One region of the Nocardia sp. NPDC050712 genome, then DNA from elsewhere that is predicted to be linked to it. Evidence: riboswitches for the same ligand, from Rfam matches in the RefSeq annotation. Region 1 holds a riboswitch; each other region holds the start of a gene.
What was found. Region 1 has a riboswitch for cobalamin ahead of metE (5-methyltetrahydropteroyltriglutamate--homocysteine S-methyltransferase). Riboswitches for the same ligand answer to the same signal wherever they lie in the genome.

Region 1 (9,627 bases):
AGACCGTGCAGAGCAGCCGGGAGCCGGCCGCGTCGGGGGTGATCTCGAAGCGCAAATGCTCGTCGTCCCAGAGGAGTTCGAACAGGCGCGGCGGTTCCCAGGTCAGGATCTTGCCGGGCAGTTCGGGGTCCTCGACGTCGACGCCCACCTCGGTCAGTTCCGCCGCGGCGTGCTCGACCGTCTCCGGCCAGAACCGGAAGCGGATCTCGGCGCCGGCCCGGCGCTCGCCGAGAATGTCGGCGGGGAACCAGTGCCGCAGGTGCTCGGATTCGGTCAGCGCCCGCCAGACTTTCGCCGGCGGATGCGCGAGCGTGCGCTCGTAGCGAATGCCCACGCGCTCGCCGTCGCGCAGGATGTCGCCCAGTCGCTGATTCACGGTCATGTCACTCCTCGATGTCGTCGGGCATGGTGTCGAGATAGCGCTCGAGCCCGTCGAGCCGGTCGGCCCAGATCTCCCGGAACGGCGCCAGCCACCTGTCGATTTCGCGCAACCGCTCCGCGGCGAGCCCGTAATGCCGCCGCGGACCGTCCACCCGGACCCGCACCAGCGCCGCCGTATCGAGCATCTTCAGATGCTTGGACACATTGGGCTGTGCGGTACCCAGCACGCCGGCCAGCTCGCCGACGGTGCGTTCGCCCTCGCGCAGGAGGTCGAGAATCTGCCGCCGGGTGGGATCGGCGAGAACCTCGAAGACGTCACGTGCCACGCCGTCGATAATTCCCCTCGAGGCATATGCCTGTCAAGGCATATGCCCGGGCTCAGGTGGTTTCGCGGACGATGAGTTCCGGCAGCAGCAGCGTGCGGGTGGGCGTGTGCTGCCCGGTCTGGATCATCGAGCGCAGGAGTTCGGCGGCGCGGCGGCCGGAGTCGGCGAACTGCTGACGAATCGTGGTGAGGCCGAGTCCCGCGGCCAGCGGCCCGTCGTCGAAGCCCGCGACGGCGACCGTGCCGGGTACCGCCACGCCCGCCGCGCGCAGGCCGCTGAGGAATCCGGCGGCGAGGACGTCGTGGTGGGCGATGACGGCCGTCGGGTGGTCCGGGCTTCGGGTGAACTCGGCGGCGAACTCCCGGGCCGCGTCGAAGTGGTTGACCGGCAGGGTGAACTCGTCGTACTCGGCGTCTTGCGCCGCGCGCAGGGCCCGCAGGATCCCGTCGCGGCGCAGCATGCCCGCGGAGACGAAGCCGCCCGAGCGCTGCGGTTCGTGCAGGTAGGCCAGGCGCCGATGGCCGCGGTCGAGCAGGTGGGCGGCCACGGTGTAGCCGGCTTGCTCGTCGTCGAAGGTGACGGTGCTGAAGGTCGAATGGGCCGTATCGACGAGCACGGTGGGCGGCCCCCAGCGGCGCAGCCGGTCCGCGCCCTGCTCGCCGAGCGGAACGCCCATGATCAGCAGTCCGTCGATGTCGCCGCGGACGGGCAGCGTTTCCAGCAGGGGTGTGCTGGTCTCGGCGGCCGAGGGCGCGTCGAGCACCACGACCTCGACGTCGTCGGGGCCGAAGGTGTCGAGGATGCCGATGAGCCGGGTGCGGTAGGTCTCGTAGCTGCTGAACGGCGCCAGCACGGCGATGCGGCCGACCCGGCGGCGAGCCCGCTCGGACGCGGTCGCGCCGGGGCGGTAGCCGAGTTCGCCGGCGATGCCGATGATCCGGTCGCGGGTGGCCGAGCTGACCCGGTCGGGGTGGTTGAGCGCGAGCGACACCGTCGAGATGCTGACACCGGCCGCCTGGGCTACCTGGTAGATCGTCACGCTCGAATTCCCCACGTCCTCACCCTAATCCACGGCTCGGGCGGTCTCCGGCCGCGGCCGTTGACGCGCGTCACATTCGGCTTTACAGTGCTTCGTAGAAGCACTTCGATGGAGGTTGAATGCCAGATTACCTGCGCTTGGCTCGTCTGGCGGGCTGCGATCAGCCCGTGCTGAACTGGCTCGCGGCCGCCGCGGAGATCGCGGCGGGCCTGAGCGATCTGCGCACATCGGACTGGCCGCGGCGCCGGGCGGCGGCGCTCGAACTCTCCGACGCGCTCGCCCGGCGATTCACCGCGCCGGGTCCGGCCGACTGCCGAGTGAGCGAGTACCGAGTGCCCACCCGGTCCGGGCAGATCACCGTCGTGCACTATCGGCCGCCGGGCCGGGACGGGCCCCGCACCGCGCATCTCGGCTTCCACGGCGGCGGGTTCGTGCTCGGCAGCGTGCACGAGTCGATCAACGACCGGCTGTGGCGCACCCGCGCGATGGCCGGTGGCGTGGACATCTTCGATGTCGACTATCGGCTCGCGCCCGAGCATCCGTTCCCGGCGGCCGTCGAGGACGGTCTCGATGCCCTGAGCTGGTTGCTCGACCAGGCCTCCGACTTCGGGATCGATCCGGCCCGCATCGGCGTCGGCGGCGGATCGGCGGGCGGCAATCTCGCCGCGCTGGTCGCGGTGCACGCCCGCGATCAGGGCATCCGGCTCGACCACCAGGTGCTCGAGGTGCCCGCGGCCGATCTGCACATCGAGGACGACGAGTCCTACCGGGACTACTGCGAACTCAACGACCTCGGCGGCGAGCTCGCCGCGCTGCGGACGGCCTACCTCGGCGCCCCCGGGACAGCCGGCGGTTGGCCCGCACCCGCGGATGTCCCCGATCTGACGGATCTGCCACCCGCCCTGGTGATCACCGCCGAATTCGACCCGCTGCGCGACTGCGGAACCGCCTACGCCGCGCGCCTCGCCGCGGCCGGCGTGCCGGTACGCACCTGGTGCGCGCCCCGGCAACTGCACGGCAGCGGCGCGCTCACCGCAACCTCCCCGGTCGCCCGCGAATGGCAGCGGCGCATCGGCACCTTCCTGCGCAGCCGGTCCGCCGCGGCCGCCGCCACCTCCTCGTGAACGGAACTCCACCATGCCCCTCGACGCCACCATCGTTCGCGCGCTGACCGAACTCGGCATCCCCCTGCCCGAACCCAGCTCCGATCCGCACGAGCAGCGCAGGCGCGCCATCGGTTTCGAGCAGGCGATCTTCCCGCATCTCGGCCTTCCCGGAGACGCGGTGCGGACCAGCGAGCATCTGGTCGCCGTCGCCGGTTACCCGGATGTTCTTGTGCGCCTGTACTACCCGGACGCGACGGCCACCGAGCACCCCGTGTGCCTGTTCTTCTTCGGCGGCGGTTTCAGTCAAGGCGGCCTGCACCACCCGGCGGTCGACGCCCAGTGCGCCCGCCGGGCCGCCGAGTCCGGGGTGGTCGTGGCCGCGGTGTCTTACGCGCTCGCGCCGGAGCATCCGTTCCCGGCGGCGCTCGAACAGGGCTCCGCCGTGCTGGATTGGCTGATCCGGGAGGCCGGCGCGCTCGGTCTCGATCCGGCGCGGGTCGCGCTGTGGGGCCAGTCCGCGGGCGGCAACCTGGCGGCCGCGCTGGCATTGCTCAATCGGGAACGGGCACAGCATCACCTGGCGCTCCAGATCCTCGAGGTGCCCTTCCTGGACCTGACCGACGATCCCGCGGAACGTGATCTGAGCGAAGCCCCCGAGGCGGAACTCGCCGCGCTGGCGATGATTCTGCGCTGGTATCTGCCCGACGGCACGGATCGGCGCAACCCACTCGTATCACCTTTGCGGGCAAAGGATTTCGCCGGGCTGCCGCCCGCCTACATCCTGACCGCCGAGTGCGACCCGATCCGTCGCGACGGCGCGGACTACGCGGCCGCCCTGGCCGACGCCGGCGTCCCGGTCTCGGCGATCCAGCTGCTCGGTCTGCCGCACGGCGGTGCGCTGTTCGAGCGGGTATCGCTCACCGCGCGCACGGCGGGTGCCGTGGTGGTGGCGGCCCTGCGCACCTTGCACGGCTGATGCCGGAGCTGGAACCGCTGTCCCTGCCGCGCGCCGCCGCGTTCCAGGGCAGACCGCAGCCCCGGCTGTTCTTGCCGATGCTGGTGCTGGCCTATCTCGGCGCCGCGCTCGCCGTCTTGTCCGCGGGTTTCGTCAGCATCCCGCTGCGCCTGTCCGAGCTGGACCCGGACCACAAGTCCCAGACGCTGTCGCTGACCGTCGCGGTCGGCGGGATCGTGATCATCCTGGTGTCGGCCCCGCTCGGCCGCCTCAGCGACGTCTGTACCGCCCGCGCGGGCATGCGCCGGCCCTTCATTCTCGGCGGCGCGCTGATCAGCGCGCTCGGCATGCTGGTGCTCGCGTTCGCCCCGACGATTCCGGTGATCATCGCGGGCTGGGCGGTCGCGCAGGCCGGGTTCGGCGCCACCACGATGGCGCTCAACGCGCTACTGGCCGAACAGATTCCGGCGCGGATCCGGGCCCGGGTCGCGGCCGCCTTCGGGATGAGCACCGGGCTCGCGCCCGCCCTGGGCAGCTGGCTGGTGGGCGCGTTGCCCGGCAACCCGGTGTACTGGTTCGGCGTGCCCGCGGTGCTGGCGCTCGTCACCAATATCGGCATGGTCGCGGTACTGCGTGACATCGTGCGCACCGAACCGGTGCCGGTGGGCTGGCGCAGCCTGGTGCGCAGCTACTGGATCAACCCGGTGCGGCACCCGGATTTCGCGTGGGCGTGGCTGTGCCGGTTGCTGGTCACCATGGCGCTGGTCTCGGTGGCGACCTACCTGCTCTACCTGCTCACCGACCGGCTCGGGTTGTCCGCCGCCGACGCCACCGCCGCGCAGGGCATGGCCGCCGGGGTGTTGTTCGCCGCCAGTATCGGCACCAGTGTGGCGTTCAGCTGGATCTCCGATCGCACCGGGCGGCGCAAGCCGATCGTGTATTCCTCGGCGCTGTTCACCGCCTTCGGCTTGGCGGTCGCGATGGTCGCCCACGACCTCACCACCTTTGTCGTGGGTGTGGCCCTGATCGGCATGGGGCAGGGCGCGTTCGTCTGCGTCGACGTCGCCATGATGACCGAGCTGCTGCCCGAATCGGCCGACGCCGGAACCGGTTTGGCCGTCATCGCGCTGTCCTATCAGCTGCCCCAGCTGCTGCTGCCCGCCGTGGCCACCCCGCTGCTCGCCCTCGGCGACGCGGGACCGAACTACACCGCACTGTTTCTCGGCGCCGTCGTCGCCGCGGTGCTCGGCGGGCTCGCGGTCCTGCCGATCCGGTCCGTGCGCTGATCGCCCGGCCGGGCAAGAAGAAGGAGTTACCTATGCCCGCACCAACTTTCGCGCGGTCGTGGCACCGGCTGTGCGCCGCGACGGGCGTGGGCATCGCGCTCGCGGCAGCGCCCGCTGCTGCCCAGCCGCCCCCGCCGCAGGCCGTCTCGATCGTCGACCGGCAGTGGCTGACCGAGCGCACCCTTGGCCTCACCGTGGCGACGGACGCGTTCGCCGACCCGGTGCCCGTGGAGGTGACCTTCCCGGCCGGATATCGCGCGGACGGCGCGCAACGCTGGCCGGTGACCTACTACCTCGCCGGTACCGGCCACGACCAGACCACCTTTCGCGCCACCTACGACGGCGAGGCGAACACCGCCTCGTACCCGTCGATCGTCGTCGCGCCGCGCGGCGACGCGGGATTCTGGTCCGACTGGCTCGACAACGACGCGGACCGTTCGCCGAAATACGAGTCGTTCGTGATCGAGCAGCTCATTCCCCTGGTCGACGCGAACTTTCGCACCGTCCCGGACCGCGCGCATCGCGCGATCATGGGCGAATCCATGGGCGGTTTCGGGACGATGCTGCTCAGCGCCCGGCATCCGGATCGGTTCGTCGCGGCGGCGAGCCTGTCCGGCGTACCCGACACCAATCTGCCGATCACCTGGAATGTGCTGTCCCAAGCGCCGCTCATTCAGGGCGGGCGGCCCGACGCGATCTACGGACCGCGCGCGACCGAGGAGATCCGCTGGCGTGGACACAATCCGGCCGATCTGGCCGGAAATCTCCGCGGCGTCGATCTCCAGCTCTACACCGGCAACGGCGTCTACGATCCGGCCCACGGCGAGACGCCGGTCGAAGCGTCGATCGGCTGTGCGCTGGAGCGCGAGCTCGTCCATCCCCCCAGCTCGAGCATGCACGCGGTGCTGAGCGCGCACGGCATCGCGCATCACTGGGTGGATATGCCGTGGGGCTGCCACGGTGTCGCGCTGTTCGAAGCGCAGATACGCCAGGCGACCCGGCGCTTCGAGCAGGTCTTCGCCGACCCGCCCGCGGTGCCCGAGCGCTTCGACTTCCGTTCGATCGAGCCGGCTTTCGAGGTCTGGGGCTGGTCCGTGCGGGCCGATCCGCGGCGCGCGGTCGAATTCCTCGACCTCGCCGCGGCCGATTCCGGTGGGCTCACGATCACCGGCTCCGGCCGGACCACGATCACGACGCCGCCGCTCCCGCGCGGATCCGGCGCACCGACGGTGACGGTCGATGGCACGCCGGCGGACGTGTCCGCGGATTCGGACGGCCGGCTCACCTTCGTCGTCGAGCTTGGCCCGCCCGCCTGGCAGCAGCAATTCGGTCCCGGCGCGGCCGGCGCGACGCGAACGGCGACCGTGCGGATCGGCTGAGACCGGCGCGCGGTGCAGCCGAATCCGGGCATCCGGTATATTCCTCCGTCGCAGCTGGTTCGCCGTGGTGGTGTCGAAGGAGCCCCTGACCCATTCGTCGGCGTCGAAGCCCGAAAGCGTGTTCGCACGCGATCGGGTTAGAGGGAACCCGGTGAGAATCCGGGGCTGTCCCGCAGCGGTGAGCGTGAACGACAGCCGTCAACAACGCACTGGGCACAGCCTGGGAAGCGACGGTCAGTAGGCATCCCGGGATTCGAATCCGGGCCGACCCGAGTATCGGGCCGACGCACGCGAGTCCGAAGACCTGCCCGTTGTGCCGGATACGCCGTATCCGGCGGTTGTCGCCTCGTGGATTGGGCGTTGCGCCGAGTAGACCCGGGCACGGGTAGTGCGTGTGGGCTCCTCGTGCGTGCGCTCGTGATGGGCGGCGGCCATCAGCTGCTGACCATGGAGTTCATCAATGCCGAACCCGCAGAACATCTTCACCGCCACGGTCCTCGGACTGCCGCGCATCGGCCCGCACCGGGAACTCAAGCGCGCCGTCGAGGCGTACTGGGCCGGACGCCTGGACGCCGCCGCGCTGCACGAGGTCGCCGCCGGCCTGCGCACCGTCGCGCTCACCGCCGCCCGGGACGCGGGCCTGGATTCGGTTCCGGTCGGGACCTTCTCCTACTACGACCACGTGCTCGACACCGCGGCACTGCTGGGCGCGCTGCCCGAGCGGGTCGCCGGGATCGACGACGAGCTGGACCGGTACTTCGCCGCCGCGCGCGGCACCGCCGACGTCGCGCCGCTCGAGATGACCAAGTGGTTCGACACCAACTACCACTACCTGGTGCCCGAGCTCGCCGCCACGACGGCCTTCGCGCTGCATCCGGAAAAGCTGCTCGCCGAGCTGGAAGAGGCGCGGCAGCTGGGGATTCCGGCCCGGCCGGTGCTGGTCGGCCCGGTCACCTTCCTGAAGCTGGCCAAGTCGGTCGACGGCAGCGATCTGCTGGACCGCCTGCCCGATCTGCTGCCGCTCTACGAGCAACTGCTCGGGCAGCTGGCCGCGGCCGGCGCGGAATGGGTGCAGCTCGACGAGCCCGCGCTCGTCACCGATCTGAGCGACACCGAGCAGGCCACGGTCTACACCGCCTATCGGCGGCTGGCCGCGGCCATGTCCCGGCCCGCGTTGCTGGTCGCCACCTACTTCGGCCGCCTCGGTGCGGTGCTGCCGGCGCTGGCGGAGACCGGGGTCGACGGCATCGCGATCGACCTCGCCGCGGGTGGCGCCGCCGACGTGGCGGCCGCGGCGGCGCTGAGCGACACCCTGATCGTGGCCGGCGTCGTGGACGGCCACAACGTGTGGCGCGTCGATCCCGACCTGGCCCTGCCGGTGCTGCGTGACCTGCGCGCCGGTGGCGCGACGGTCGCGGTGTCGAGTTCCTGCTCGCTGTTGCACGTGCCCTACGGCCTGGACACCGAACCGGATCTGGAGCCGCGCCTGCGCAGCTGGCTGGCCTTCGGCGCGGAGAAGATCGCCGAGGTCCGGGTGCTGGCCACCGCGCTGCACGACGGCGAGGACGCGGTCGCCGAGGCACTCGAGATCGCGCGCACAGCCGTCGCCGACCGCAAGGCCGATCCGCGCCTGCGGGTCGAGTCGGTGCGCGCCCGCCTGGCCGAGCTGGACGCCGACGCGATCAGCCGGACCCCGGCCGACGAGCGCCGGGTGCTGCAGCAGCGACGGCTGAATCTGCCGCTGCTCCCGACCACCACCATCGGTTCGTTCCCGCAGACCAGCCGGATCCGGGTGGCCCGCGCCGAACTGCGCAAGGGACAGATCGACCAGGCCGAGTACGACAACCGGATGCGCGCCGAGATCGCCGAAGTCATTGCGCTCCAGGAAGAAATCGGTCTGGACGTGCTGGTGCACGGCGAGCCGGAACGTAACGACATGGTGCAGTACTTCGCCGAGCAGCTCGACGGTTTCGCCGCGACCGCCAACGCCTGGGTGCAGTCCTACGGCACCCGTTGCGTGCGCCCGCCGATCCTGTTCGGTGACGTGGTGCGCCCGTCGGCGATGACGGTCGAATGGAGCACCTACGCCCAGTCGCTGACTGCCAAGCCGGTCAAGGGCATGCTGACCGGCCCGGTGACCATCCTGGCGTGGTCCTTCGTGCGCGACGATCAGCCGCGCGCCGACTCCGCGCGCCAGATCGCGCTGGCGATCCGGGACGAGACGGTGGATCTGGAGGCGGCCGGGATCGGCGTCATCCAGGTCGACGAGCCCGCGCTGCGCGAGCTGCTGCCGCTGCGCAAGGCCGATCAGGCGGCGTACCTGGCGTGGGCGGTGGACGCGTTCCGGCTCTCGACCTCCGGCGTGGCCGACGGCACGCAGGTGCACACCCACCTGTGCTACTCGGAGTTCGGTGAGATCATCGGCGCCATCGCGGAATTGGATGCCGACGTCACCTCGATCGAGGCCGCGCGTTCGCACATGGAGGTGCTCGACGACCTCAACGCCGCCGGTTTCGACCTCGGTGTCGGCCCGGGTGTCTACGACATCCACTCGCCGCGTGTGCCGGGCGCCGAGGAGATCGAGCGGTCGCTGGCCGCGGCGCTGAAAGCCGTTCCGGCCGAGCGGCTCTGGGTGAATCCGGACTGCGGCCTGAAGACCCGCCACACCGAAGAGGTGGTGGCGTCGCTGCGCAACCTCGTCGCGGCGGCACAGGCCCTGCGCTGAGCGTTCCGCCGGGTGTTTCCTCGGGAAACACCCGGCGGTCCAGCGGTTTCCACGTCATTTCCACCCCCTGGGAAGTAATCATGAATGCCGAACTCGAACGGGTACGTTCGACCTCGGGCCGCCCGGCCCGGATCTCACCGGCCGCCGCACCGTCGGTCGTGCGCAACCTGCGCACGCACGCCGGCGCGCGGGTGCCGTTCTCCGTGGAGTTCAATCCGCCGCGCGATGCCGCGGGGGAAGCCCGGCTGTGGCGCGCGGTGCGCGAATTCGAGCGCATGCACCCGGCTTTCGTGTCCATGACCTACGGGGCGGGCGGGTCCACCAAGGATCGCACCGCCCGCATCACCGGCGAACTGGCGCAGCAGACCACCCTGCTGCCGGTGGCGCACCTGACCGCGGTGGGCCACAGCATCGCCGAGTTGCGCGCGCT
Region 2 (9,627 bases), on a different contig from region 1:
TGGCGGGCGCGGTCGAGGCGGAGGAGGCGCAGGTATTCCAGGGGGGTGGTGTCGTAGTGGTTGTGGAAGGCGTGTTGGAGGGCGCGGACGCTGGTGCCGGCGTGGGCGGCGAGTTCGGCGACGGTGAGTGGCTGGGCGGGGTTGGCGTGCAGGTAGTCGACGGCGCGCTGGAGGGCGGAGGGGGCGACGGTGCCGGGGCCGGGTTGCAGGTGCAGGTCCATGGTCGTGTTGGGGAAGACGGCCAGGGCGGCGGCGGCGAGGCTGCGGGTGAGGTTCTGCACGACGAGTCCGGTGAGGACCGGGGATTCGAGCGCGGTGAGTTCGTGGTGGGTGAGGTCGAAGAGCCTGCCCCAGAAGCGTTCGCGCTGTGGATCGGTCGGTGTCAGGGCGGTGAATCGGAACGCGGCGGCCTCGACGCCGGATTGGGCCGCGGCGTCGAGGAGGACCTCGTAGGGGATGTGCAGGATGTTGACGTCGTGGCTGTCGCAGTCGGCCAGGATCTGGGCGCCGATGGGGAACACCATGACGTCGTTGCGTTGCTGGCGGACGTCGTGGCCGCCGCCGCGTAACCGGCCGCGGCCACGCAGGGTCCGCTCGAAGTAGACGTGATCGCGCAGCGGCGCGATCTGGCAGCTGTAGCCGAGGGTGCTGCGGATCTCGGTGGCCATGACCTCGCCGGCCACCATGGCGGTGGTGCGAACTCGGCTCTGCGGCGCGGACTTCCAGAATCGCAGCTCATTGTCGGAATACATCTGACTGATGAACGCGATGGTTTCGTCCGCGTCCCGGGAGGCCAGTTCCTCCCGCCGCACATCTACCAGCTGATGCCCTGTCATACATCCTCTTCGCGCGGCGGAAGTGCCGGGGCATCACTCGTTTTCGGTCACCGTGGTGTCCGGGTGCCGCCGGCTGGTGTCGGGTTTGACGAAGTGTCCGGTGATCGCGGAGCGATCGCGGCGGTTGTCCCCGTCGTGGGGCTCGTCCTCCCCGAGTGTGGTCTTCGGGTGCTGCGCCGCCATCTCCTCGGTGACGTACTCGCCGGTCTCGGCGGAACGGTGGCTCTTCTCGGCCATGGCATCCTCCTCGGGCTCGCGCACGGGCCTGGGTGGCGCCGTGCGGTTCTGTCCCGGGTACCGCGGATCGCGGCGCCGAAACCAGGGCCGCTAGGTGGAGATGCGCTTGAGGTCGCTGACCAGCCATTGCCCGTCGGGCTGTTCCTCGGCGGTCACGACGGTCGCGATCAGGGAGATCCCGGGGCTCGCGGTGAGGTTGCTGGTGGTGGACTGTTTGACGTATCCGACGGCGAGTGCGGTGGTGCCGTTGACCGCCCGCAAGCCGGCATTGAATTCGAGGATCTCGCTGCGGCTGTTGGTGGTGACCAGATAGTCACGGGTCGCGCGCTGGGTATCGATCAACTGTTGCCGATACGCGCCGGTGGAGGTGGCGATCGCTCCGGCGAAATATTCGTCGAGCCCGACCGGATTGTAGGTATAGATGTGGCTCATGTAATTGTGAATAGCGTGTAGTGCGGCAATGTGCCGGCCGCCGATGCGCGCGATTTCCGGTGCCAGGACGGCGGCGGGCGCGGTCTGGGTGGTGATCGTTGTCGGGGTGGCGGTCGTGGTGGTGGTACCCGGTGTGGCCGAGTGCGCGTCACCGGCGTTGCGCGCGAGCTGCGCCGATCCGATGGCGACGGCGCCCAGCGGCAGGATGCCCGCCAGCGCCGCCAGTTTGCGCCGTCCGATGCCGCGCCGCGGGGGTTGCGCGTCGGGGAACGGCGGGGGAGCGGCGGGGGCGAAAGGTGGCGGCTCGTTCTCAGGTCTGGTCACTGATATTCCTCACTGTGTCGGTCAGCCGCTGCGAAATGCTACTCGTGACAGGCGGAATCGGTACCCGAATCTGTAGAGTTCTTGCCTCGCAACTCGATTCGGTCGCGATTCGGAATATTGCCGTCCTTGCGGGCTTTGTCCGATTTGTTTCGGCATGGGTCGATAAACCGATTCAGCAGTGTTGCAGTGCAATTGCTGAACTGGTCGGTCGGTCGACATGGCGCGGCGAGCCCGGCGGGCATGAGATTCTGGGGCCGATGCCACCCACACGACGCAGACCGACCGACGACGAACTACTGGACGCCGCCTGCGCGGTCTTCGCCGAGACCGGCTACCGCGCGGCCAGCATGGAAGCCGTTGCCCACCGGGCGAACTCGACCAAGCCGACGCTGTACGCGCACTTCGGCTCGAAGGCCGAGCTGTTCCGCAGGCTGTTCCACCGCGAGGCGGCCATCATGCGGGCGGCGCTGCTGCCAGTGTACGCCACGCTGCCGGGCCGGCCGCTCCGGGAGATGGTCGAGGTCGCGCTCGGCGCGGCCGTGCGGTACGGGATCGAGCATCCGGACGGCGTGCGCGTCGTCGGCGCGGCCATCAACGGCGGGGAGCCCGAGCCCGAGCTCGGCCGGGAACTACTGGAGACCCTGATCGAGGCGATCGCCGGGGTCGTCGACGAGACGCTGCGCCGGGAGGGGCGCGATCCCGGCGCGCTGGGCCGGATGCTCGCGGCGATGATGTGGGGCGCGGCTATCGAGGCGTCCCGGACCGGTCCCACGGTGGAGATGGCCACGCCCGAACTGGTGCAGTGGCAGATCACCTACATCGTCGGCGGATTGGAGGCGACGCTGGCGCGCGTCCTCGCGGGCGGGCGGCCGCCGCTGGCAGCCGGGCCCGCACTGGCGGACCCGGCCTAGCGTCGCGCTACCGCGGCTCCGGGTGGGTCGTGGGTGTGTGGATGATGTCGTAGTAGACGGCCTTGTCGGCGGCATCGGGATACACGCGGTAGGTGAATTCCTTGTCGTCGAGCGCGACGATGTCGACCGTGCGCCGGGACTGTTCCTGTCCGGCTTCGTTCTTCACGACGATGGTGCGGGTCTTGCCGTCCGGCGAGACGGTCCAGTCACCGCGCATCTTGGGGGAGTCGTCGAGGTTGACCATGGTGAAGGTGCCGTCCGGCTTGAAGTAGGCGTAGCCGACGTAGTTCTTGACGTTGTCGTCGGTCAGCGGGACCTCGGTGCCTGAGGCGTTGGTCGCCGAGGTCGTCTCCCAGGCCGTGGCGGCCAGGGTCGCGGCGGGCGTACCCGGCTGGACCGACGAGGGCATCGGGGCCGAAGACGCGGTGGACATCGCGGCGGACGTGCTCGTCGATGTGGTGACGGTCGACGTGCTCGAACTGTTGTCGTCAGTGTCGTCACTGCTGCATGCACCGAGCAGGCCGAGCGTCGCGGTGGCCGCGGCAAGGGCCACGACCTTCTTCGTCAGCATCTGTTTATCGGTCATCGCACCGATGCTAGTTATCGACTAGCAAACTCAAGGCCGATTGATGAGAAGCACGACCTTCCCCGTCCCGTGACCATGCTCCATCTCCTGATGCGCCAGCGCCGCGTGCTCCAGGCGGAAGGTGCGGGCCGGGCCCGCCAAGCGGAACTTGCCGCTGCGGATATCCTCGGCAACCTTTCCGGCCAGGTCCACCAGCGGCCGCCCGGGCGGACAGTCGGCGGCGGACTCGCCCAGCCAGGTGCCGGAGTAGCCGACTACCGATTCGGCACAGCGGAAGGCGTCGTACACCGCGTCGACGCCGTGCAGGGCGGCGGCGACCACCCCGAGTTGCGCGGCGGCGAAATCGGCGATGGCGATGATCCGGCCGGTGTCGCCGCGCAGGGCGATCGCCGCGGGCAGGCCGCCGTGCTGTGCGGTGTCGAACACCGCGTCGACACCGTGCGGGGCCAGGGCCCAGACCCGATCGGCGAGGCCGTCCCCATAGGTTGTCGGTATCGCGCCGAGCGCGCGGACGAGGTCCTGATTGCGTTCGCAGGCCGTGCCGATCACGGTGACGCCCGCGGCGACCGCGAGCTGCACCGCCATCGAGCCGACCACGCCCGAGGCCCCGTTGACCAGCAGTGTCTCCCCGGCCCGCACCCGCAGCATGGCCAGCACCTTCGCGGCGGTGTTCACCGCGATCGGCAGTGCGACGGCGTCGGCCCAGTCCAGCCCCGCCGGTTTACGCGCCAGCGCACTGCTCAGGGCGTACTCGGCGTAGCCACCGGCCTGCGTCCAGCCGAACACCTCGTCGCCGACCGCGAAGCCGCGGGCGTCGGGGCCGAGCGCGTCGACCGTGCCGGCCACCTCCCAGCCCGGGTACTGCGGAAACCGGTTGTCCCCGAAGGTCAGGATGCCGGAGCGCGTCTTCCAGTCCGAGGCGTTCACCGCGGCCGCGCGCACCGCGACCCGGACCTGGTCGCCGGTGGGCTCGGGCACCGGGATCTCGACGGGCCGCAGTACTTCCGGCCCGCCGAACTCGTCGAACGCAATCGCCCGCATAGTGCCCACCCTAGGGCTATGAGCTGGGCTTTTGCCCGAACAACACAGTCACTGGCCGGGCACCGGGCTCACTCGTCGGTCACGACGACCCCGCGCCAGAACGCCACGTGATCCTTGATCTGCGCGGCGGCTTCCTTGGGCGTGGGGTAGTACCAGGCGGCGTCCTCGTTCGTTTCGCCGTCCACCTCCAGCGTGTAGTAGCCGGCGGTGCCCTTCCACGGACAGACCGTCTGCGTCTCGGAGCTCTTCAGGTACGCGGCGTGCACGGATTCGGCCGGGAAGTAGTGGTTGCCTTCCACGATCTCGGTCTTGTCGCTCTGCGCGATGACGACGCCGTTCCAGGTTGCGGTTGCCATGTCTCCACTATGGCGAGGATCTCGGATGCCCGCCAGCCGGTAGGGTTTCCAACCGGCGTAGGGAACACCGGTGTGAATCCGGGGCTGTCCCGCAACTGTCACCGAGGAGCGATCCACCGTCTACGGCCACGACCTGCCCAGGTTGGAAGGCCGGTGGGGAGCGTTGATCCGGGAGCCAGGATACCTGCGCCCGCGGTACCGGGATCACCCCACGAGGATGGCTATGAACAACTACATGATGGGACGACCCGGTTTCGGGCGTCGAAAGTTCCTGCTCACCAGCGCGGGCGCGCTCGGCGTCGCCGCACTGGGCGGCACGGCGGTGCTCACGGGCTGTGGCACCGAGAGCGGCCCGGCGGGCGCCGAGGGGCCGCCGCGCGACGGCGGCCGGTTGCGGTCGGCGATCGCCGGCCGGTCGGCGAGTGCGGACGTGCTCGATCCGCATCGGGCCGGCAGTTCGGCGGGCGGCGCGGTGTCGAAGAACGTGTGGGACAAGCTGGTTGCCTACAACAACGACCTGACGCTGCGCTATCGCCTGGCGGAATCGTTGCAGCCCAACGCCGATGGCAGCGAGTGGCGGATCACGCTGCGCCCGGGCGTGCGGTTCAGCGACGGCAGCCCGCTGACCGCGCGCGATGTGCTCTGGAGTTTCGAGCGGATGCTCGATCCGGCCAAGCAGTCCTCGGGTGACCTCGCGGTGGTCGACATGACGCGCACCCGGGCCGACGGCGATCTCGGCGTGGTGGTGGCGATGAAAACGCCACTGGCGGACTTCGGTTCGGTGCTGGCGGGCTGGTACTGCTACATCGTCAAGGACGGCACCGGCGTCATCGACGGCTCGGTCCTGCCGGTCGGCACCGGCCCGTTCGTGTTGCAGAGCTGGTCGCCGGGCGACCGAACCCTGTTGCGGCGCAACGATCGATACTGGGACGGTCGGCCGCACCTCGACGAGGTCGAGATCATCCAGATCGCGGAGACCGAGGCGCGGGTGAACGCCTTCCTGTCCGGCGAAGCCGATGTGGTGCATGAGATCTCGTACCTGCAGGCGCGCACGCTGGAGAGCGATCCGGACACCACGGTGGTGGTGCCGCCCGCGGGTTTGATGGGCGCGTTCCAGATGCGGGTGGACACCGCGCCGTTCGACGACCCGCGGGTGCGGCAGGCCATGCGCCTGGCCGTGAATCGCGAGGCCATGGTCGAGGCTGTGTACTACGGCTACGCCGAGATCGGCAACGACGTCTACGGCAACAGCGCGCCGTACTACAACAACACGCTGCCGCAGCGCACCTACGATCCGCAGCGGGCGCGGGAACTGTTGCGCGCGGCCGGGCGGGAGAACCTCACGGTGACCCTGCCGACCGCGGACGGCATGCCGGGCATGCTCGAATCCGCGACCCTGTTCGCCGAGCACGCGAAAGCCGCCGGTATCACCGTCAACCTGGAATCGGTGCCCGCGGACACCTATTTCTCGCAGGTCAGCGGCAAGGCCGCGCTCAGCCATATCGGCTGGTGGAACTACAGTCTCGACTACTTCTACGGCCAGACCATGACGAGCGGCGCGCCCAGCAACGGCACCGGGTGGCGGCGGCCGGGCTGGGACGAGAAATTCGCCCAGGCGCGCGCGGCCATGGATCCGCAGCGCCGGCGCGAGCTGTATTTCCAACTCCAGGACGAACTCTGGAACGAGGGCGGCTACATCCTGCACAGCTTCGCCAAGCGACCGGACGCCGCCAAGAAGCACGTGGGCGGGGTCCGCAACGGTGTGCCCGGCACCGACGACTGGGCCAATTACCAGTCCACCTGGCTGGCCGCCCGGTAACACCGTGCTCGGATATATCGCCCGGCGCGGCGCCGGCGGGATCGGGATCCTCGCCGCCGTCGCGCTGCTGGTGTTCGCGCTCTTCGAAGCTTTGGATTCGGACGCGGCCACGGTATTGCTGTCCCGCACCGGCGGCGGTGATCCGACGCCGGAGCAGCTGGCGACGATGCGCGCCCAGCTCGGCCTGGACCGGCCCGCGCCGATTCGCTTCGCGGACTGGATGTCCGGGTTCCTGCACGGCGATTTCGGCACCTCGCTGATCTCGGGCCGGCCGGTGGCGGACATCCTGCTCGGCCGGGCCGCCAACAGCGTCACGCTGGCGGGCATCACCGCGGTGCTGCTGATTCCGGCGGCGCTGGCACTCGGTCTGGCCGCGGGCGCACGCGCGGGCAGTCGGACTGATCGGGTGATCAGCACCCTGGCCTTGGCGGCGGAGTCGGTGCCCTCCTTCGTCTTCGGCGTGCTGCTGGTTGCGACGGTGTCGCTGTCGCTGCACCTGCTGCCCGCGGTGTCGCTGCTGCCGACCGGCGCGGATCCGTGGAGCCGCCCCGCGATTCTGGTGCTGCCGGTGTGCTGCCTGGTGATCGGTTTGGCGCCGCATCCGGTGCGGATGGTGCGCGCGCAGACCGCGGAGGTCATGTCCGGCAATTACATTCGGACCGCGCGGCTCAACGGGGTCGGCGGGCCGCGGCTGCTGCTGCGCCATGTCGCGCCGAACGCGGTGTCGGCCTCGATCCATCCGCTCGCGGGTTCGGTCGTCGGGTTGATCGGAGGTGTCGCGGTGGTGGAGACGCTGTTCAGCTATCCGGGCCTGTCCCAGGAGTTGTTGCGTGCCATCGAGGCTCGGGACTACCCGTTCCTCCAATCGGCCGCCGTGCTGATGGCGGCGGTGGGGATCGGGATCTATCTGATCGCGGATCTGCTCACGCTGCTGGTGAGTCCGCGCGCCAGGCGGTCGGTCCATGAGTAAGCGACTTCGTTCGGTGTGGGCGGCCGCGACGGTGGCGGTGCTGCTGCTGGTCGTGTGCGGTCCGCTGCTCGCGCCGCACGCGCCCACCGCGGTCGTCGCGCGGCCATTCGCGGCGCCCTCGGCGCGGTATCCGCTCGGCACCGATGTGGTGGGACGCGATGTGCTGTCCCGGGTGCTGCACGGCGGACTGCCGCTGCTGTCGATCTCGGTGCTCGCGTTGGTGATCGCCTATGCGCTGGGTCTCGGGCTGGGCCTGCTCGCCGGGCTGCGGCGCGGCCTGGACGGCTGGATTTCGCGGCCGGTGGACGCGATCGTCGTCATCCCGTGGTTCCTGCTGCTCGCGGTGATCGCCACCGCGATGGGAGCGGGGCCCGCCGCGATCGTCGTGACCGTCGCCCTGGCCTCGGTGCCCTGGATCATCCGGATCGTGCGGACCTGTGTGCTCGAGCTCGCGTCCACCGGATACGTGGAATCCGCACGGGCACGGGGCGAACCGCTGTGGCGGCTCGCGGTGGTCGAGGTGCTGCCGAACCTGCGGCCGGTGCTGCTCGCCGACGCGGGCGTGCGGATGTCGGCGTGCATCTCGATGGTGGCGGTGAGTGGGTTCCTCGGGCTCGGGCTGCGCCCGCCCTCGCCGGACTGGGCGCTGATGATCACCGAGAATCGGCCGGGCTTTGGGGTGCAACCGTGGTCGGTGCTGGCACCGGCGCTGGTGATCATGGTGCTGGTGGTGTCGGTCAACATGCTGACCGATCGGGCGCTGCTCGCCACGCGCCGGAGCGCGGCGGCCGGAGCGGAGCGGTCGGCGGCGGGAACGGGCTTGTCCGTGTCCGCGCTGACGGTGCGCGACGACGCCGGAAACCTTGTCCTCGAAGATATTTCGGTGCGACTGCGGCCGGGTGCGGGATTGGCCGTGGTCGGACCGTCGGGGGCCGGTAAGTCGACGTTCGTGCTCGCGCTGCTCGGCGCGCTGCCCGCCGGGCTCACGGCCTCGGGCACCGTCGATATCGGCGGTGCGTCTGGCCGTCGCGCGGTCGGCTACGTCCCGCAGGATCCCGCGACCGGGCTCAATCCGGCCCTGCGCATCGGTACCGCGCTGCGCGATATCGCCAGGGCGCACGGCATTTCGGTCGATCGCGACACCGTCGCCGCGGCGCTGCGGCGGGTCGACCTGCCCACCGACCGCGAATTCCAGCGGCGGTTTCCGCACGAGCTCTCCGGCGGTCAGCAGCAGCGTGCCCTGCTCGCCATGGCGCTGCTCGGCGATCCGGCCCTGCTGGTGCTGGACGAGCCGACCACCGGGCTGGACGCGCGGACGCGAAATCAGTTGGTGCAGACGCTGCGTACGATCCGGCGCGGCGCCGAAATCACGGTGCTGATGATCACGCACGATTTGGCTACCGTGGCACCGCTGGCCGATCAGGTGCTACGGCTGGACCGGGGGCGAATCGTAGCGCTGGGTCCGCCGGACGAATTGCCCCTTGCCGCAGCGGTTTCGCGGAAGCCAAGGGCCGTGGGGTCGGCGTCCGCGGTACTGCGCGTCGACGGCCTCGCGGTGGCGCACAGCCGGAGCCGGCCGGTCGTCCACGACCTGTCCTTCGCGCTGCATCCGGGGGAGTGCGTCGCGATCACCGGGCGCTCAGGAGCCGGAAAGACCACGGTGGCAAGGGCATTGGCGGGGTTGCATCGGCCCGAACGCGGGCTCGTCGAACTCGACGGCACGCCCCTGCATCCGCGGGTCGACCGGCGGCCGATCGACCACCGCCGGGCCGTCCAGCTGGTCTTCCAGAACCCCGCCACCTCGCTGAACCCGGCGTACCGCATCGGCACCCAGATCGGCCGGCCGCTGCGGCTGCTGCACGGCGCCGACGGACCGGCCGCCGCCCACCGCACCCGGGAACTGCTCGACGGTGTCGGCCTGGACCATCGGCTGACGGTGCGCCGGCCGGGTCAGCTCTCGGGTGGTCAGCAGCAGCGCGTGGCGATCGCCCGCGCCCTCGCCGCCGGGCCGCGCGTCCTGATCTGCGACGAGATCACCTCGTCCCTCGACGCGCAGACCCAGGACACGGTGCTCGATCTGCTCGACGACCTGCGCCGAAAGGGGCTGGCGCTCAT
Region 3 (9,627 bases), on a different contig from region 1:
GCGGCGCTGCTGGGGCACCCCGATCTGCTGATCCTGGACGAGCCGACGAACGGCCTGGATCCGGCCGGTATGGCCGAAATGCGTTCGCTCATCACCGCTCTCGCGGGCGACGGCCACACCGTGCTGCTGTCCAGCCACATGCTCAGCGAGGTGCAGGAGATCTGCGACCGGGTCGGCGTGATCTCCGGCGGCCGCCTGCTCACCGAGTCCACCGTGGCCGAATTGCGCGGCGCCGCTTCGCTTCTGCTGCGCGCGGAACCGCTGGAGCTGGCCTTCCCCGCGGTGCGCCAGGCCGTCGGCGGCAACGCGCTGCTGACCGCGGGCGGTATCCGGATCGAGGCGGGCCCGGAGGCGGCGCCCGCGGTGGCGCGCGCGGTCGTCGCGGCGGGCGCGGACCTGCTGGAGCTGCGGGTGGACGAGAAATCCCTGGAAGAAGTCTTTTTCGAGCTGACGGAATTGGAGACGGTGCAATGAGGGACTTGCTGGCGAGTACGCGGGCGGAGCTGCTGCGGCTGCGCAAGTGGCCCGCGTTCTGGATCATTCTCGGCACCTGGTTGCTGCTGAACCTGACCTTCAGCTACCTGTTCAACTATCTGGACTACACCGGCGGCGAGCGCAGCTCGATGTCGGACAATCTGCCGAAAGACGTGCTGCTGCACCAGATGCTGCCGGCGGCGGTGCCGGAGGTGTTCACCCAGGGCATGGCGATGTTCGGCGGTGCGCTGATGCTGATTCTGGGTGCGCTGGTGCTGGGTAGCGGCTACGGGTGGGGTACCTGGAAGACCGTGCTCACCCAGGGGCCGTCGCGGCTCACCGCGATCGGGGGCACGCTGGTCGCCCTGGCGCTGGTGGTGGTCGCGCTGGTCTGCGCCGCCTTCCTGGCCGACCTGGCGGTGGCCTCGCTCATCGCGGTGTCACAGTCGGAGTCGCTCGCGCTGCCCGCGGCCGCGCTCTCGGTGAACGGAATCCTCACGGGCATCATGATTCTCGGGATGTGGACGCTGGCGGGCGCCTGCATCGGCACCATCGCGCGCGGTCCGGCGCTGGCCGTCGGCCTGGGCCTGGTGTGGGTGCTGGTCGTGGAGAACCTGCTGCGGGGCGTCTCGGGCCTCTTCGGCCCGTTGGCCGCGGTGACCGATCATCTGCCCGGCACGGCGGCGGGTTCGCTGGCGGGTGCGATGCGCAGCGTCGAGGGTCCGGCCACGCCCGGGGTCCTGGACATACTCACGCGCGGCGAATCGCTTGTGGTGCTGGGGATCTACCTGGTGGTGTTCACGGCGGGGACCCTGTGGCTGGTGCGCAGGCGCGACCTCGTCTGAGGACGGAACCGCCGGCCGCGAAAGCGGTCGGCGGTTTTTTCGCTGTCAGGGCGGGGGCGCGGCCAGGAGCGCGTGCGCCAGGCGGCCCAGCGCGGCGACGATCTCGGCGTTGCCGATTCCGCGCTCGCGCTGGTTCAGATAGACCTCGGCGGCCAGCGGCGCGAGCAGCGGCTCGACCAGCGAATCCGCCTCCGGTACAGCGGCTTCGCCCAGCAGCGCCCGGACGTGCACCCGCCAGAATTGGTAGGCGCCCGTGTCGAACCGGGCCCGGCCGATCTCCGCGCCGAGCACGAGATGGGCGTGGCCGTCGAGCAGCGCGACCATGGCGGCGTAGAAGGCCGCGAGCCGCTCGGCGGGCGGTGCGCCGGGCCCGAGCGGCGGCGCGCCCCGGAGCAACTGCTCCTGGATGACGCGTTCGTGCTCGTCGAGCAGCGGCAGCGCGACGGCGGCGACATTCGGGAAGCGCCGGTACAGCGTCCCGCGGCCGACGCCCGCGGCCTTGGCGATGTCGTCCATGGTCACCGTGCGGGGATCGCGGCTCGCGAACAGCTCGGCGGCGGCGGCGAGGATCTTGCCCCGATTGCGGGCGGCGTCCGCCCGCTCGGCGGGTGCGGTATCGCCGGGGGCGGCGAGCAAGTCGCGATCCGCTGGATTCATAGCGCTCACCGTAACCTCCCGGAATAAGTGGACACTGTGTCCGGTTCTGCTCTAGCGTAGGCATGAAACGGACACAGTGTCCACTTATGGAGGAATCATGACCGCCCTGCTGCACCTCGACGCCAGCGCCCGCCCCAACTCCCTGAGCCGCGAGATCTCGGCGACCTTCGCCGCGGCCTGGCGGGCCGAGCATCCGGACGGCGATTACCGCTACCGCGACCTCGCCGCCGACCCGGCGCCGTTCATCGACGCCGCCTGGACCGAGCTGTGCGATGCCGTACTCGCCGCCGGCACAACAGATCTCGATCGGCTGGCCGATCTCGCGCGCACCCCGGCCCAGCGCGCCGCCTGGGCGATCGTGGAGCCACTGCTGACCGAGGTGCGCGCCGCCGACGTGGTGCTGATCGGCACCCCGATGTACAACTACTCGATCCCGGCCGTCCTCAAGGCCTGGCTGGACCAGCTCACCTTCCCGCGAATGTCGCTGGCGCCCAGCCGTTTCGTGGTCGCCACCGCCCGCGGCGGCGCGTACTCGCCGGGTGCGCCGAAGGAGCGGTTCGACTACCAGGAGCGCTACCTGCGGGACTTCTTCGCGGGACATTTCGCCGTCACCGACACCGTGTTCCTCACCGCCGAATGGGCCAACTCCCGCCAGGATCCGGCCCTCGCGCACCTGCGTGAACAGCACGACGTCTCGCACCGGGAAGCGCTCGCGGCGGCACGGCGGCTGGGCAAGGAGTACTGAGATGAGCTGGGTCGTCCTCGGGATCGCCGGGCTGGTGGAGATCGTCTGGTCGCAGAGCATCAAACCGACGGAGAACTTCACCAGGCCGCTGCCCACGCTGCTCTGCTTCGCGCTCGGCACGCTGGCGGTCTACCTGCTCTCCCGGGCCATGCAGTCGCTGCCGGTCGGCACCGCCTACGCGGTGTTCACCGGCATCGGCGCCCTCGGCGCCATCGGGCTGGGCATCGTGGTGCACCGGGACCCGCTCAGCGTGGGCCGAATGCTCGCGCTGGCCCTGATACTCGGCGGTATCGTGCTGGCCCGGGTGACCAATCCGGAGTGATGAGTAGGGTCGTTCGAATGGATCAGCCAGTTCGGATACCGGATCTGTCCGACCGACCACACCAGCTCACCGTCGAACGGGTGATGGCCGCGCCGCCCGGCCTGCTGTACGCCGCCCTGACGCAGGGCTTCGACATCTGGTTCGCCGCACCCGGATCGGTGCTGATGAAGCCAGCCGTGAACGAGCCGTTCTTCTTCGAGACCGAACACGAGGGCAAGCGCAACCCGCACTACGGCCGGTTCCTGCGGCTGCAACCGGAGCGGCTGGTGGAGTTCAGCTGGGTGACCGGCGCCGCCGGCACCGAGGGCGCCGAAACCGTCGTCACCATCGAGTTCGTGCACCAACCGCGCGGTATCCGACTTCGGCTGCGGCACAGTGGTTTTGCGACCGAAGCGGCGCGCGACCGGCATCGCGCCGCGTGGCCGCGGGTGCTCGAACAACTCGATCGCCGCACCGCGCCGTGAGCGCGCTGACCACAAGCCGGTAACCGCCTCGCGGACCGATCGCGGCGAGTAGGTTCGTGGCGACGAATCGAAACCCCTTGAAAGGACCGTGATGCCAACACGTACCGCACGCACCGCCTGGACCGGCGGGCTGCAGGACGGCTCCGGGCAGGTCGACCTGGCCAGCTCCGGCGCCGGCAAGTTCGACGTGTCGTTCCCGAAGCGTTCGGCCGAGAACGCCGACGGCACGACCAGCCCGGAGGAGCTCATCGCCGCCGCGCATTCGTCCTGCTTCGCGATGGCGCTCTCGGCGCAGATCGCGAATGCGGGCGGGACCCCGGAGAGCTTGGACGTGAGCGCCGATGTCACCCTGGGGCCGGACTCGGCGGGCGGTTTCCGGATCAGCGAGATCAAGCTGACGGTGCGCGGCCGGGTATCGGGCCTGGACGCCGACGGGTTCGCCGCCGCGGCGGCGGCCGCCAAGGCGGGCTGCCCGGTGAGCAAGGCCCTGGCCGGCGTCGACACCGTCACCCTCGACGCCGCGCTCGTGTAATTCGCACTGCCGCTTGGTTCTTCGCGTACCACGGGTACGCGGGGAGCCATGCGTCAGGCGCGGAAGTAGGGGCGGGCGGTGCGGTGGTACATCGCCGGGATCGCGATCAGCACCGCAAGCACGTGGCCGGCCCGGAGTATCGCGATGCCGACGCCGCTGGCCGTGACGTTGTCGAAGAGGTCACCGAAGTCGTTGGCGGACAACACGGCTCGGATCGGCTCCACGAGGAGCGAGGCCAGACCCAGCAGGCCGAGACCGAAGGTCAGGACCAGGCGAGCCCAGCGGTCGCCGTGCGTCATCCGGATGGCCACGGCCAGCACGACGAGGTAGATCACCGCGCGCATGGCCAGACCGGTCGCCAGGCCGCCGAGATCGGCGCCGGACCGTTCCACGATCAACGCCGCCTGCGCGAGCGCCTCGGCCACGCCGGCGAGCAGGGCGGCGACCAGTGCGCCGAAGGCCAGCGTGACCGAGCGCGGCGCCCGTGCGGGCTCCCGGATCGGTGCGAGCGAAAGACTGTGGGGCCATACGGAAAAGGCAGTGCCGGTCATGAGACCGACACTGCCCTCGACGTTCTGGTTCCGGATCACCCCGCGGTAGCGACCGGTTCTCGTACCTCGGTGCTATTGCGAGCGGCGAATTCGGTCAGCGCCGCGAAGCCGAGCCCGAGCGCGGCCCACAGGGTCGCGGTCTGGGCCAGCGAGGCCACCCGGAACTGCCACAGCAGACTCGGCGGGAAGTCCGCCTTCACCTCGTCCACACCCGGCAGGAAGACGTACCCGAGCGTGAGCAGCAGCACGAAGACCGCCACCCCGGCGATCAGCCGGACGGTGCCGAGCTGCGCCGCGAGCAGTTTGTAGACGTAGGTCCCGGCGCCGACAGCGGCCAGGCCGAGCAGCACCGCGGCGACCCAGAGCAGCGTGCGGTCGTTGATCGTCTCCGGGTCGCCCACCGCGGGCGGGTTCGCCGGATATTTGAAGAAGGGCACCGCGACGATCGCGAGCCAGCCACCGGCCGCGAGGGCCAAGGCCAGCCGCGGTCCGGTCAGCGTGCTGTGCCGCCGTGCGACATGGGCGACCGAAGCGAAGATGGCGCCGAGCGCGAGCCCGGCCAGGCCGAGCGCCAGGAATTGGCCGCCCTTCTGCCCGTCCCGGCTGACCAGGGGTTCTTCCTCGTCGCCGTGCGAATGACCGGCCTCGGCGCCCGGCGACTCGGCCGCCGCGGCGGCTTCCTCGATGGCGATGGCGGCGTCGATCTTGGGTTCGCCGACGAAGTAGCCCACCGACGCGGCCAGCAGGCCGGCGATCAAGCCGGCCAGCAGACCACGGATCAGCAGGGTCTTGAGACTTCCGATCAATGGCACGGGAGCCCCAGCAGGTGGCGTCCGTCGTGCATCAGCTCATGCATGAACATCCCGCTGCGCGAGATGGCGCCCTGATCGAAACCGACCAGGTACAGCGTGAGCAGTGCGAGAAGAACGACACCTACCGTGACCAGCACGGTTGCCAGCGAATCGGTTGCCCGGGTGGGGGTATGCGCGATGGCCATGAATTCCTCCTAGGGATACGCGTCCCCGTCGAGTGGTCCGTGCGATGGGTGCCGGTGTCTGGCTTCCCGGCACCTGGGAGCACCCGGTGCATGGATCACAGTGGCGCGACCGCTCCGGCTTCACACCGGATTACCGCATCACCCTCGCGTCTGTCCTTCGAACTGTGACAGGAGCAGGCAGCTGCCGTCAACACGCGTATCCGAGATATGGGAATGCCCGGCGCGCCGCAGCTCGCCGGGCATTTCGTGGCAGCTCAGGAGGCGGCGGCGGGGGAGACCTCGAGCACGACCTCGAACTCCAGCAGCGAGGCGCCGGTCGACACCGGCTTCTTGTCGCCGCTGCCGGCATGCGCGGTGCGGGCCGGGCCGTCGCGCCACGCGGCGAACGACTCCTCCGAATCCCACTGGGTGACCACGAAATACCGGTTGTCCCCGGCGGTCGGGCGCAGCAGCTGGAAGCCCAGGAAACCGGGCGAGCCCTCCACCGCGTGCGCACGCTGGGCGAACCGCTTCTCCAACTCGGGGCCCGCGCCCTCCGGAACCTCGATCGCGTTGATCTTCACTACAGCCATGACCCGAGTCTATGCGGCAGAATCTGGGCGGTGTTGTACGACGAGGGCGGGGCAGGCACGCCGATCCTGCTGCTACATGGCTTGATGGGCAGTGCGCGCACCTGGGGCGATCACCTGGACTGGCTGCGCGGATACGGGCACGTCTACACCTTCGACGCGGCCGGTCACGGCCGGCCGGCACCGGCCGAGCTGACGACCGAGGCCTTCGTCACCGACCTCACCGCCGCCACCGCGAGCGTCGCCGAGCCGATGGTGGTGATCGGGCACTCGATGGGCGCGCTGCACGGCTGGGTGTTCGCCGCCCAGCATCCCGAGCGGGTCCGCGGGCTGGTGGTCGAGGACATCGCGCCGGACTTCAAGGGCCGCACCGCCGCGGGCTGGGCCGCCATGATCGAGGCCTGGCCGCAGCCGTTCCCGGACGCCGACGCGGTCCTGGACTACTTCGGCCCGGTCGCCGGGCGCTACTTCCTGAACTCCTTCGAGCACGGTCCCGACGGCTACCGCCTGCACGGCTCGGTCGCCACCTTCCGCGACATCTCCGAGGAGTGGGGCACCCGCGACTTCTGGACCGAATGGCAGGCGGTGCGCGCACCGACGCTGCTCATCGAGGGCGAATTCACCATCACCCCGCCGGGGCAGATGCGCGAAATGGCGGCCGGCAACCCGAACGCCACCTACGCGCTGATCCCCGATGCCGGGCATCTCGTGCACGACGACCAACCCGAGCTCTACCGCGCCGAGGTAGAGGCGTTCCTGCGGCGCCTGAGCTGACTCAGGCGACCGGGCTGCCCTCGCCGGCCAGCGCGAACAATCCGTCCTCGGTCTGCTCGATCAGCCCGTCGACGAGCAGCGAATCCAGCGCCCGCGCGCGCTGCCCGGGATCCCGCGTCCACGCGAGATCCAGGCGCACCCGCTCCACCGGCCCGGTCGCGGCGCGCAGCACGTCCAGCAGCCGGCCCCGGGCCTGGCGGTCGGTGCCCTCGTATTTCTGCACTCGGCGCACTGTTTCGGAAGCGGGCCGCCCGGCCTCGATCCAGGCGCAGCGCGGCAGCGGGCACACCGCGCACTGCGGATTGCGCGCTGTGCACACTGTCGCACCGAGCTCCATCAGCGCGGCCGAGAATTTCGCGGCCGCGGCGACCTCCACCGGCAGCAGCGCCTCGGTCTCGGGCAGGTCGCGGGTGGCCGGATTCCCGGCCTCGGCCCGCCCGTGCACCGCCCGGGCGACCACCCGGCGAACATTGGTGTCCACCACCGGCACTCGCTGGCCGTAGGCGAAGCAGGCCACCGCCCGGGCGGTATACGCGCCGATACCGGGCAACCCGAGCAGCACGTCCACCTCGGCGGGCACCTCGTCGCCGTGCCGCTCGGCGAGCACCCGCGCGCACTCGTGCAACCGCAGGGCCCGCCGCGGATAGCCCAGCTTGCCCCAGGCGCGCAATACCTCGGCCTGCGACGAGGCCGCCATCGCCGAGGGCACCGGCCAGCGCGCCACCCACTCCAGCCAGATCGGCTGCACGCGCACCACCGGCGTCTGCTGCAGCATGATCTCGCTCATCAGGATCTGCCACGCGGTCACGCCCGGCCGCCGCCACGGCAGGTCCCGCGCGGTCTCGGTGTACCAATCCAGCAACACATCAGCGTCGATCGCCGAACCCCGCAATGCCTACTTCACCATCCCTGCCGCGTCGCGGCGAGTCGATATTTGCCGTGCCGTAACGCACCGGACTCGCTGGTAACCCATTGCCTTGTGCACAATGAACGGTATGCCTGATTCCAACCCGATCAGTGCCTGGAAGTCCCTGCGCGAAGGCAACGACCGTTTCGTAAGCGGCACGCTGTTGCATCCTAGCCAAGGGGCTGCCGACCGGGCGAAACTTGTGGACGGCCAGCACCCCTCCGCGATCCTGTTCGGCTGCGGCGATTCCCGCGTCGCCGCCGAGCTGATCTTCGATCAAGGGCTCGGCGACATGTTCGTGGTGCGCACCGCGGGCCACGTCGTGGACAGCTCGGTGCTCGGCTCGATCGAATACGGCGTGCAGGTGCTCAACGTGCCGCTGATCGTGGTCCTCGGCCACGACAGCTGCGGCGCGGTGAAGGCCACCATCGACGCCCTGGACGGCGGAGAGGTCCCCGGCGGCTTCATCCGCAGCGTGGTCGAGAAGGTCTCGCCCTCCATCCTGATCGGCCGCCGCGAGGGCCTGAGCACGGTCGACGAGCTCGAAGCCCGGCACGTGGTGGAAACCGGGCGGCTGTTGATGCAGCGCTCCATGCTCATCTCGAACCGGGTCGCGACCGGGGAACTCGCGATCGCCTGCGTCACCTACAAACTCGCCGAGGGCCAGGTCAATCTGCACCGGGTGACCGGCAATATCGGCGAACTGGCCTAGCGCACCCGTTTTCCGGGCGGGGTCGCCGGATCTTCGCTGACGCGGCAACCGTTCTGGACTCGACACGCCGAGGTCGGAAAGACCGGTTGCCCAGCGCTGCCCTTACCGTGGGGGGGTGCTGGAACCGACTGGACCGCTGCCTCCGGAGATCTACTGGCGTCGTCGCGTTTTCGCTATCGGGGCGCTCGTCCTCGCGATCGCGGTGGTGATCTGGCTGGCGATGATGATCGCACGCGGCGGAAATTCCACCGACGATCCGAAGAACGCGGCGGCCAGCGCCTCCATGACGACGAAGAAGTCCGGCGAGAACAAGCCCTCCTACACCACCGATGCCGCCGCCGCGGGCGCGTCCAGCGCGGCGGCGAGCTCGGCGCCGCCCGCCAGCGGATCGCCCGTGGCACAGGGGCAGTGCTCGGATCAGTCCCTGGCGGTGAAGGTGACGGTGGAGCAGCCCACCTACAAGTCGGGCGAGCAGCCGGTGTTCGGCATCGTGATCACCAATATCTCCTCGACGGCGTGCTCGCGCGATGTGGGCTCGGGGTTGCAGCAGATCTCGGTGTACTCCCTGGACGGCCAGAAGCGGCTGTGGTCCAGCACCGACTGCTACCCGGACGGTCAGCCCGACGTGCGCATGCTGAACCGGGGCGAGCAGGCCGCCTTCCAGGTGACCTGGTCCGGATCCACCTCGCAGCCCAATTGCGCGGGCGCGCGGGTGCCGGTCACCTCGGGTGCGTATTCGGTGGTGGCCCAGCTCGGTTCGGTGCGCAGCGCGGCCGAGCCGTTCAACATCGCCTGAGGCCTAGAAGGACGGATCCTGCTCCTTCTTGGCCCGGCGCTTGCCCCGGGGGATGCCGGTCACCCGGATGGCCGCGGTCAGGTCGGCGACCTCGTGGATCTTCATTTTGGAGCCCTTCATGCGCTCGGTGCCCGGCGGCACCACGGCATCGGTGAAGCCGAGCCGCTCGGCCTCCGCGAGCCGGCGGCCGATGCCCGTCACCTTGCGCACCTCGCCCGCCAGCCCGACCTCGCCGAGGATCACCCAGCCCGCGGGCAGCGCCTCCTCGGCGACCGCGCTCGC

Region 2: another riboswitch for cobalamin. It lies ahead of AB0H76_RS03340 (ABC transporter substrate-binding protein); the one in region 1 lies ahead of metE (5-methyltetrahydropteroyltriglutamate--homocysteine S-methyltransferase).
Region 3: another riboswitch for cobalamin. It lies ahead of AB0H76_RS26645 (CbtB-domain containing protein); the one in region 1 lies ahead of metE (5-methyltetrahydropteroyltriglutamate--homocysteine S-methyltransferase).

What each region holds. Positions count from the first base shown of each region.
Region 1 covers NZ_JBFAHT010000002.1:141,464-151,090, forward strand. The annotation lists gene AB0H76_RS11035 (SRPBCC domain-containing protein) at 1-382, opposite strand, end outside; gene AB0H76_RS11040 (metalloregulator ArsR/SmtB family transcription factor) at 384-707, opposite strand; gene AB0H76_RS11045 (LacI family DNA-binding transcriptional regulator) at 760-1,761, opposite strand; gene AB0H76_RS11050 (alpha/beta hydrolase fold domain-containing protein) at 1,866-2,870, shown strand; gene AB0H76_RS11055 (alpha/beta hydrolase fold domain-containing protein) at 2,884-3,828, shown strand; gene AB0H76_RS11060 (MFS transporter) at 3,828-5,093, shown strand; gene AB0H76_RS11065 (alpha/beta hydrolase-fold protein) at 5,126-6,472, shown strand; cobalamin riboswitch at 6,574-6,799, shown strand; gene metE (5-methyltetrahydropteroyltriglutamate--homocysteine S-methyltransferase) at 6,933-9,197, shown strand; gene AB0H76_RS11075 (methylenetetrahydrofolate reductase) at 9,278-9,627, shown strand, end outside.
Region 2 covers NZ_JBFAHT010000001.1:706,905-716,531, forward strand. The annotation lists gene AB0H76_RS03305 (AraC family transcriptional regulator) at 1-836, opposite strand, end outside; gene AB0H76_RS03310 (hypothetical protein) at 870-1,073, opposite strand; gene AB0H76_RS03315 (hypothetical protein) at 1,164-1,829, opposite strand; gene AB0H76_RS03320 (TetR/AcrR family transcriptional regulator) at 2,087-2,740, shown strand; gene AB0H76_RS03325 (DUF4822 domain-containing protein) at 2,748-3,326, opposite strand; gene AB0H76_RS03330 (NADP-dependent oxidoreductase) at 3,357-4,367, opposite strand; gene AB0H76_RS03335 (DUF427 domain-containing protein) at 4,436-4,723, opposite strand; cobalamin riboswitch at 4,732-4,930, shown strand; gene AB0H76_RS03340 (ABC transporter substrate-binding protein) at 4,947-6,542, shown strand; gene AB0H76_RS03345 (ABC transporter permease) at 6,547-7,512, shown strand; gene AB0H76_RS03350 (ATP-binding cassette domain-containing protein) at 7,505-9,627, shown strand, end outside.
Region 3 covers NZ_JBFAHT010000003.1:1,339,991-1,349,617, forward strand. The annotation lists gene AB0H76_RS26600 (ABC transporter ATP-binding protein) at 1-474, shown strand, start outside; gene AB0H76_RS26605 (ABC transporter permease) at 471-1,319, shown strand; gene AB0H76_RS26610 (helix-turn-helix domain-containing protein) at 1,365-1,976, opposite strand; gene AB0H76_RS26615 (NAD(P)H-dependent oxidoreductase) at 2,074-2,721, shown strand; gene AB0H76_RS26620 (multidrug efflux SMR transporter) at 2,723-3,043, shown strand; gene AB0H76_RS26625 (SRPBCC domain-containing protein) at 3,061-3,507, shown strand; gene AB0H76_RS26630 (OsmC family peroxiredoxin) at 3,599-4,039, shown strand; gene AB0H76_RS26635 (hypothetical protein) at 4,093-4,590, opposite strand; gene AB0H76_RS26640 (CbtA family protein) at 4,626-5,402, opposite strand; gene AB0H76_RS26645 (CbtB-domain containing protein) at 5,393-5,587, opposite strand; cobalamin riboswitch at 5,619-5,781, opposite strand; gene AB0H76_RS26650 (antibiotic biosynthesis monooxygenase) at 5,842-6,159, opposite strand; gene AB0H76_RS26655 (alpha/beta hydrolase) at 6,190-6,930, shown strand; gene AB0H76_RS26660 (A/G-specific adenine glycosylase) at 6,932-7,822, opposite strand; gene AB0H76_RS26665 (carbonic anhydrase) at 7,926-8,549, shown strand; gene AB0H76_RS26670 (hypothetical protein) at 8,665-9,345, shown strand; gene radA (DNA repair protein RadA) at 9,349-9,627, opposite strand, start outside.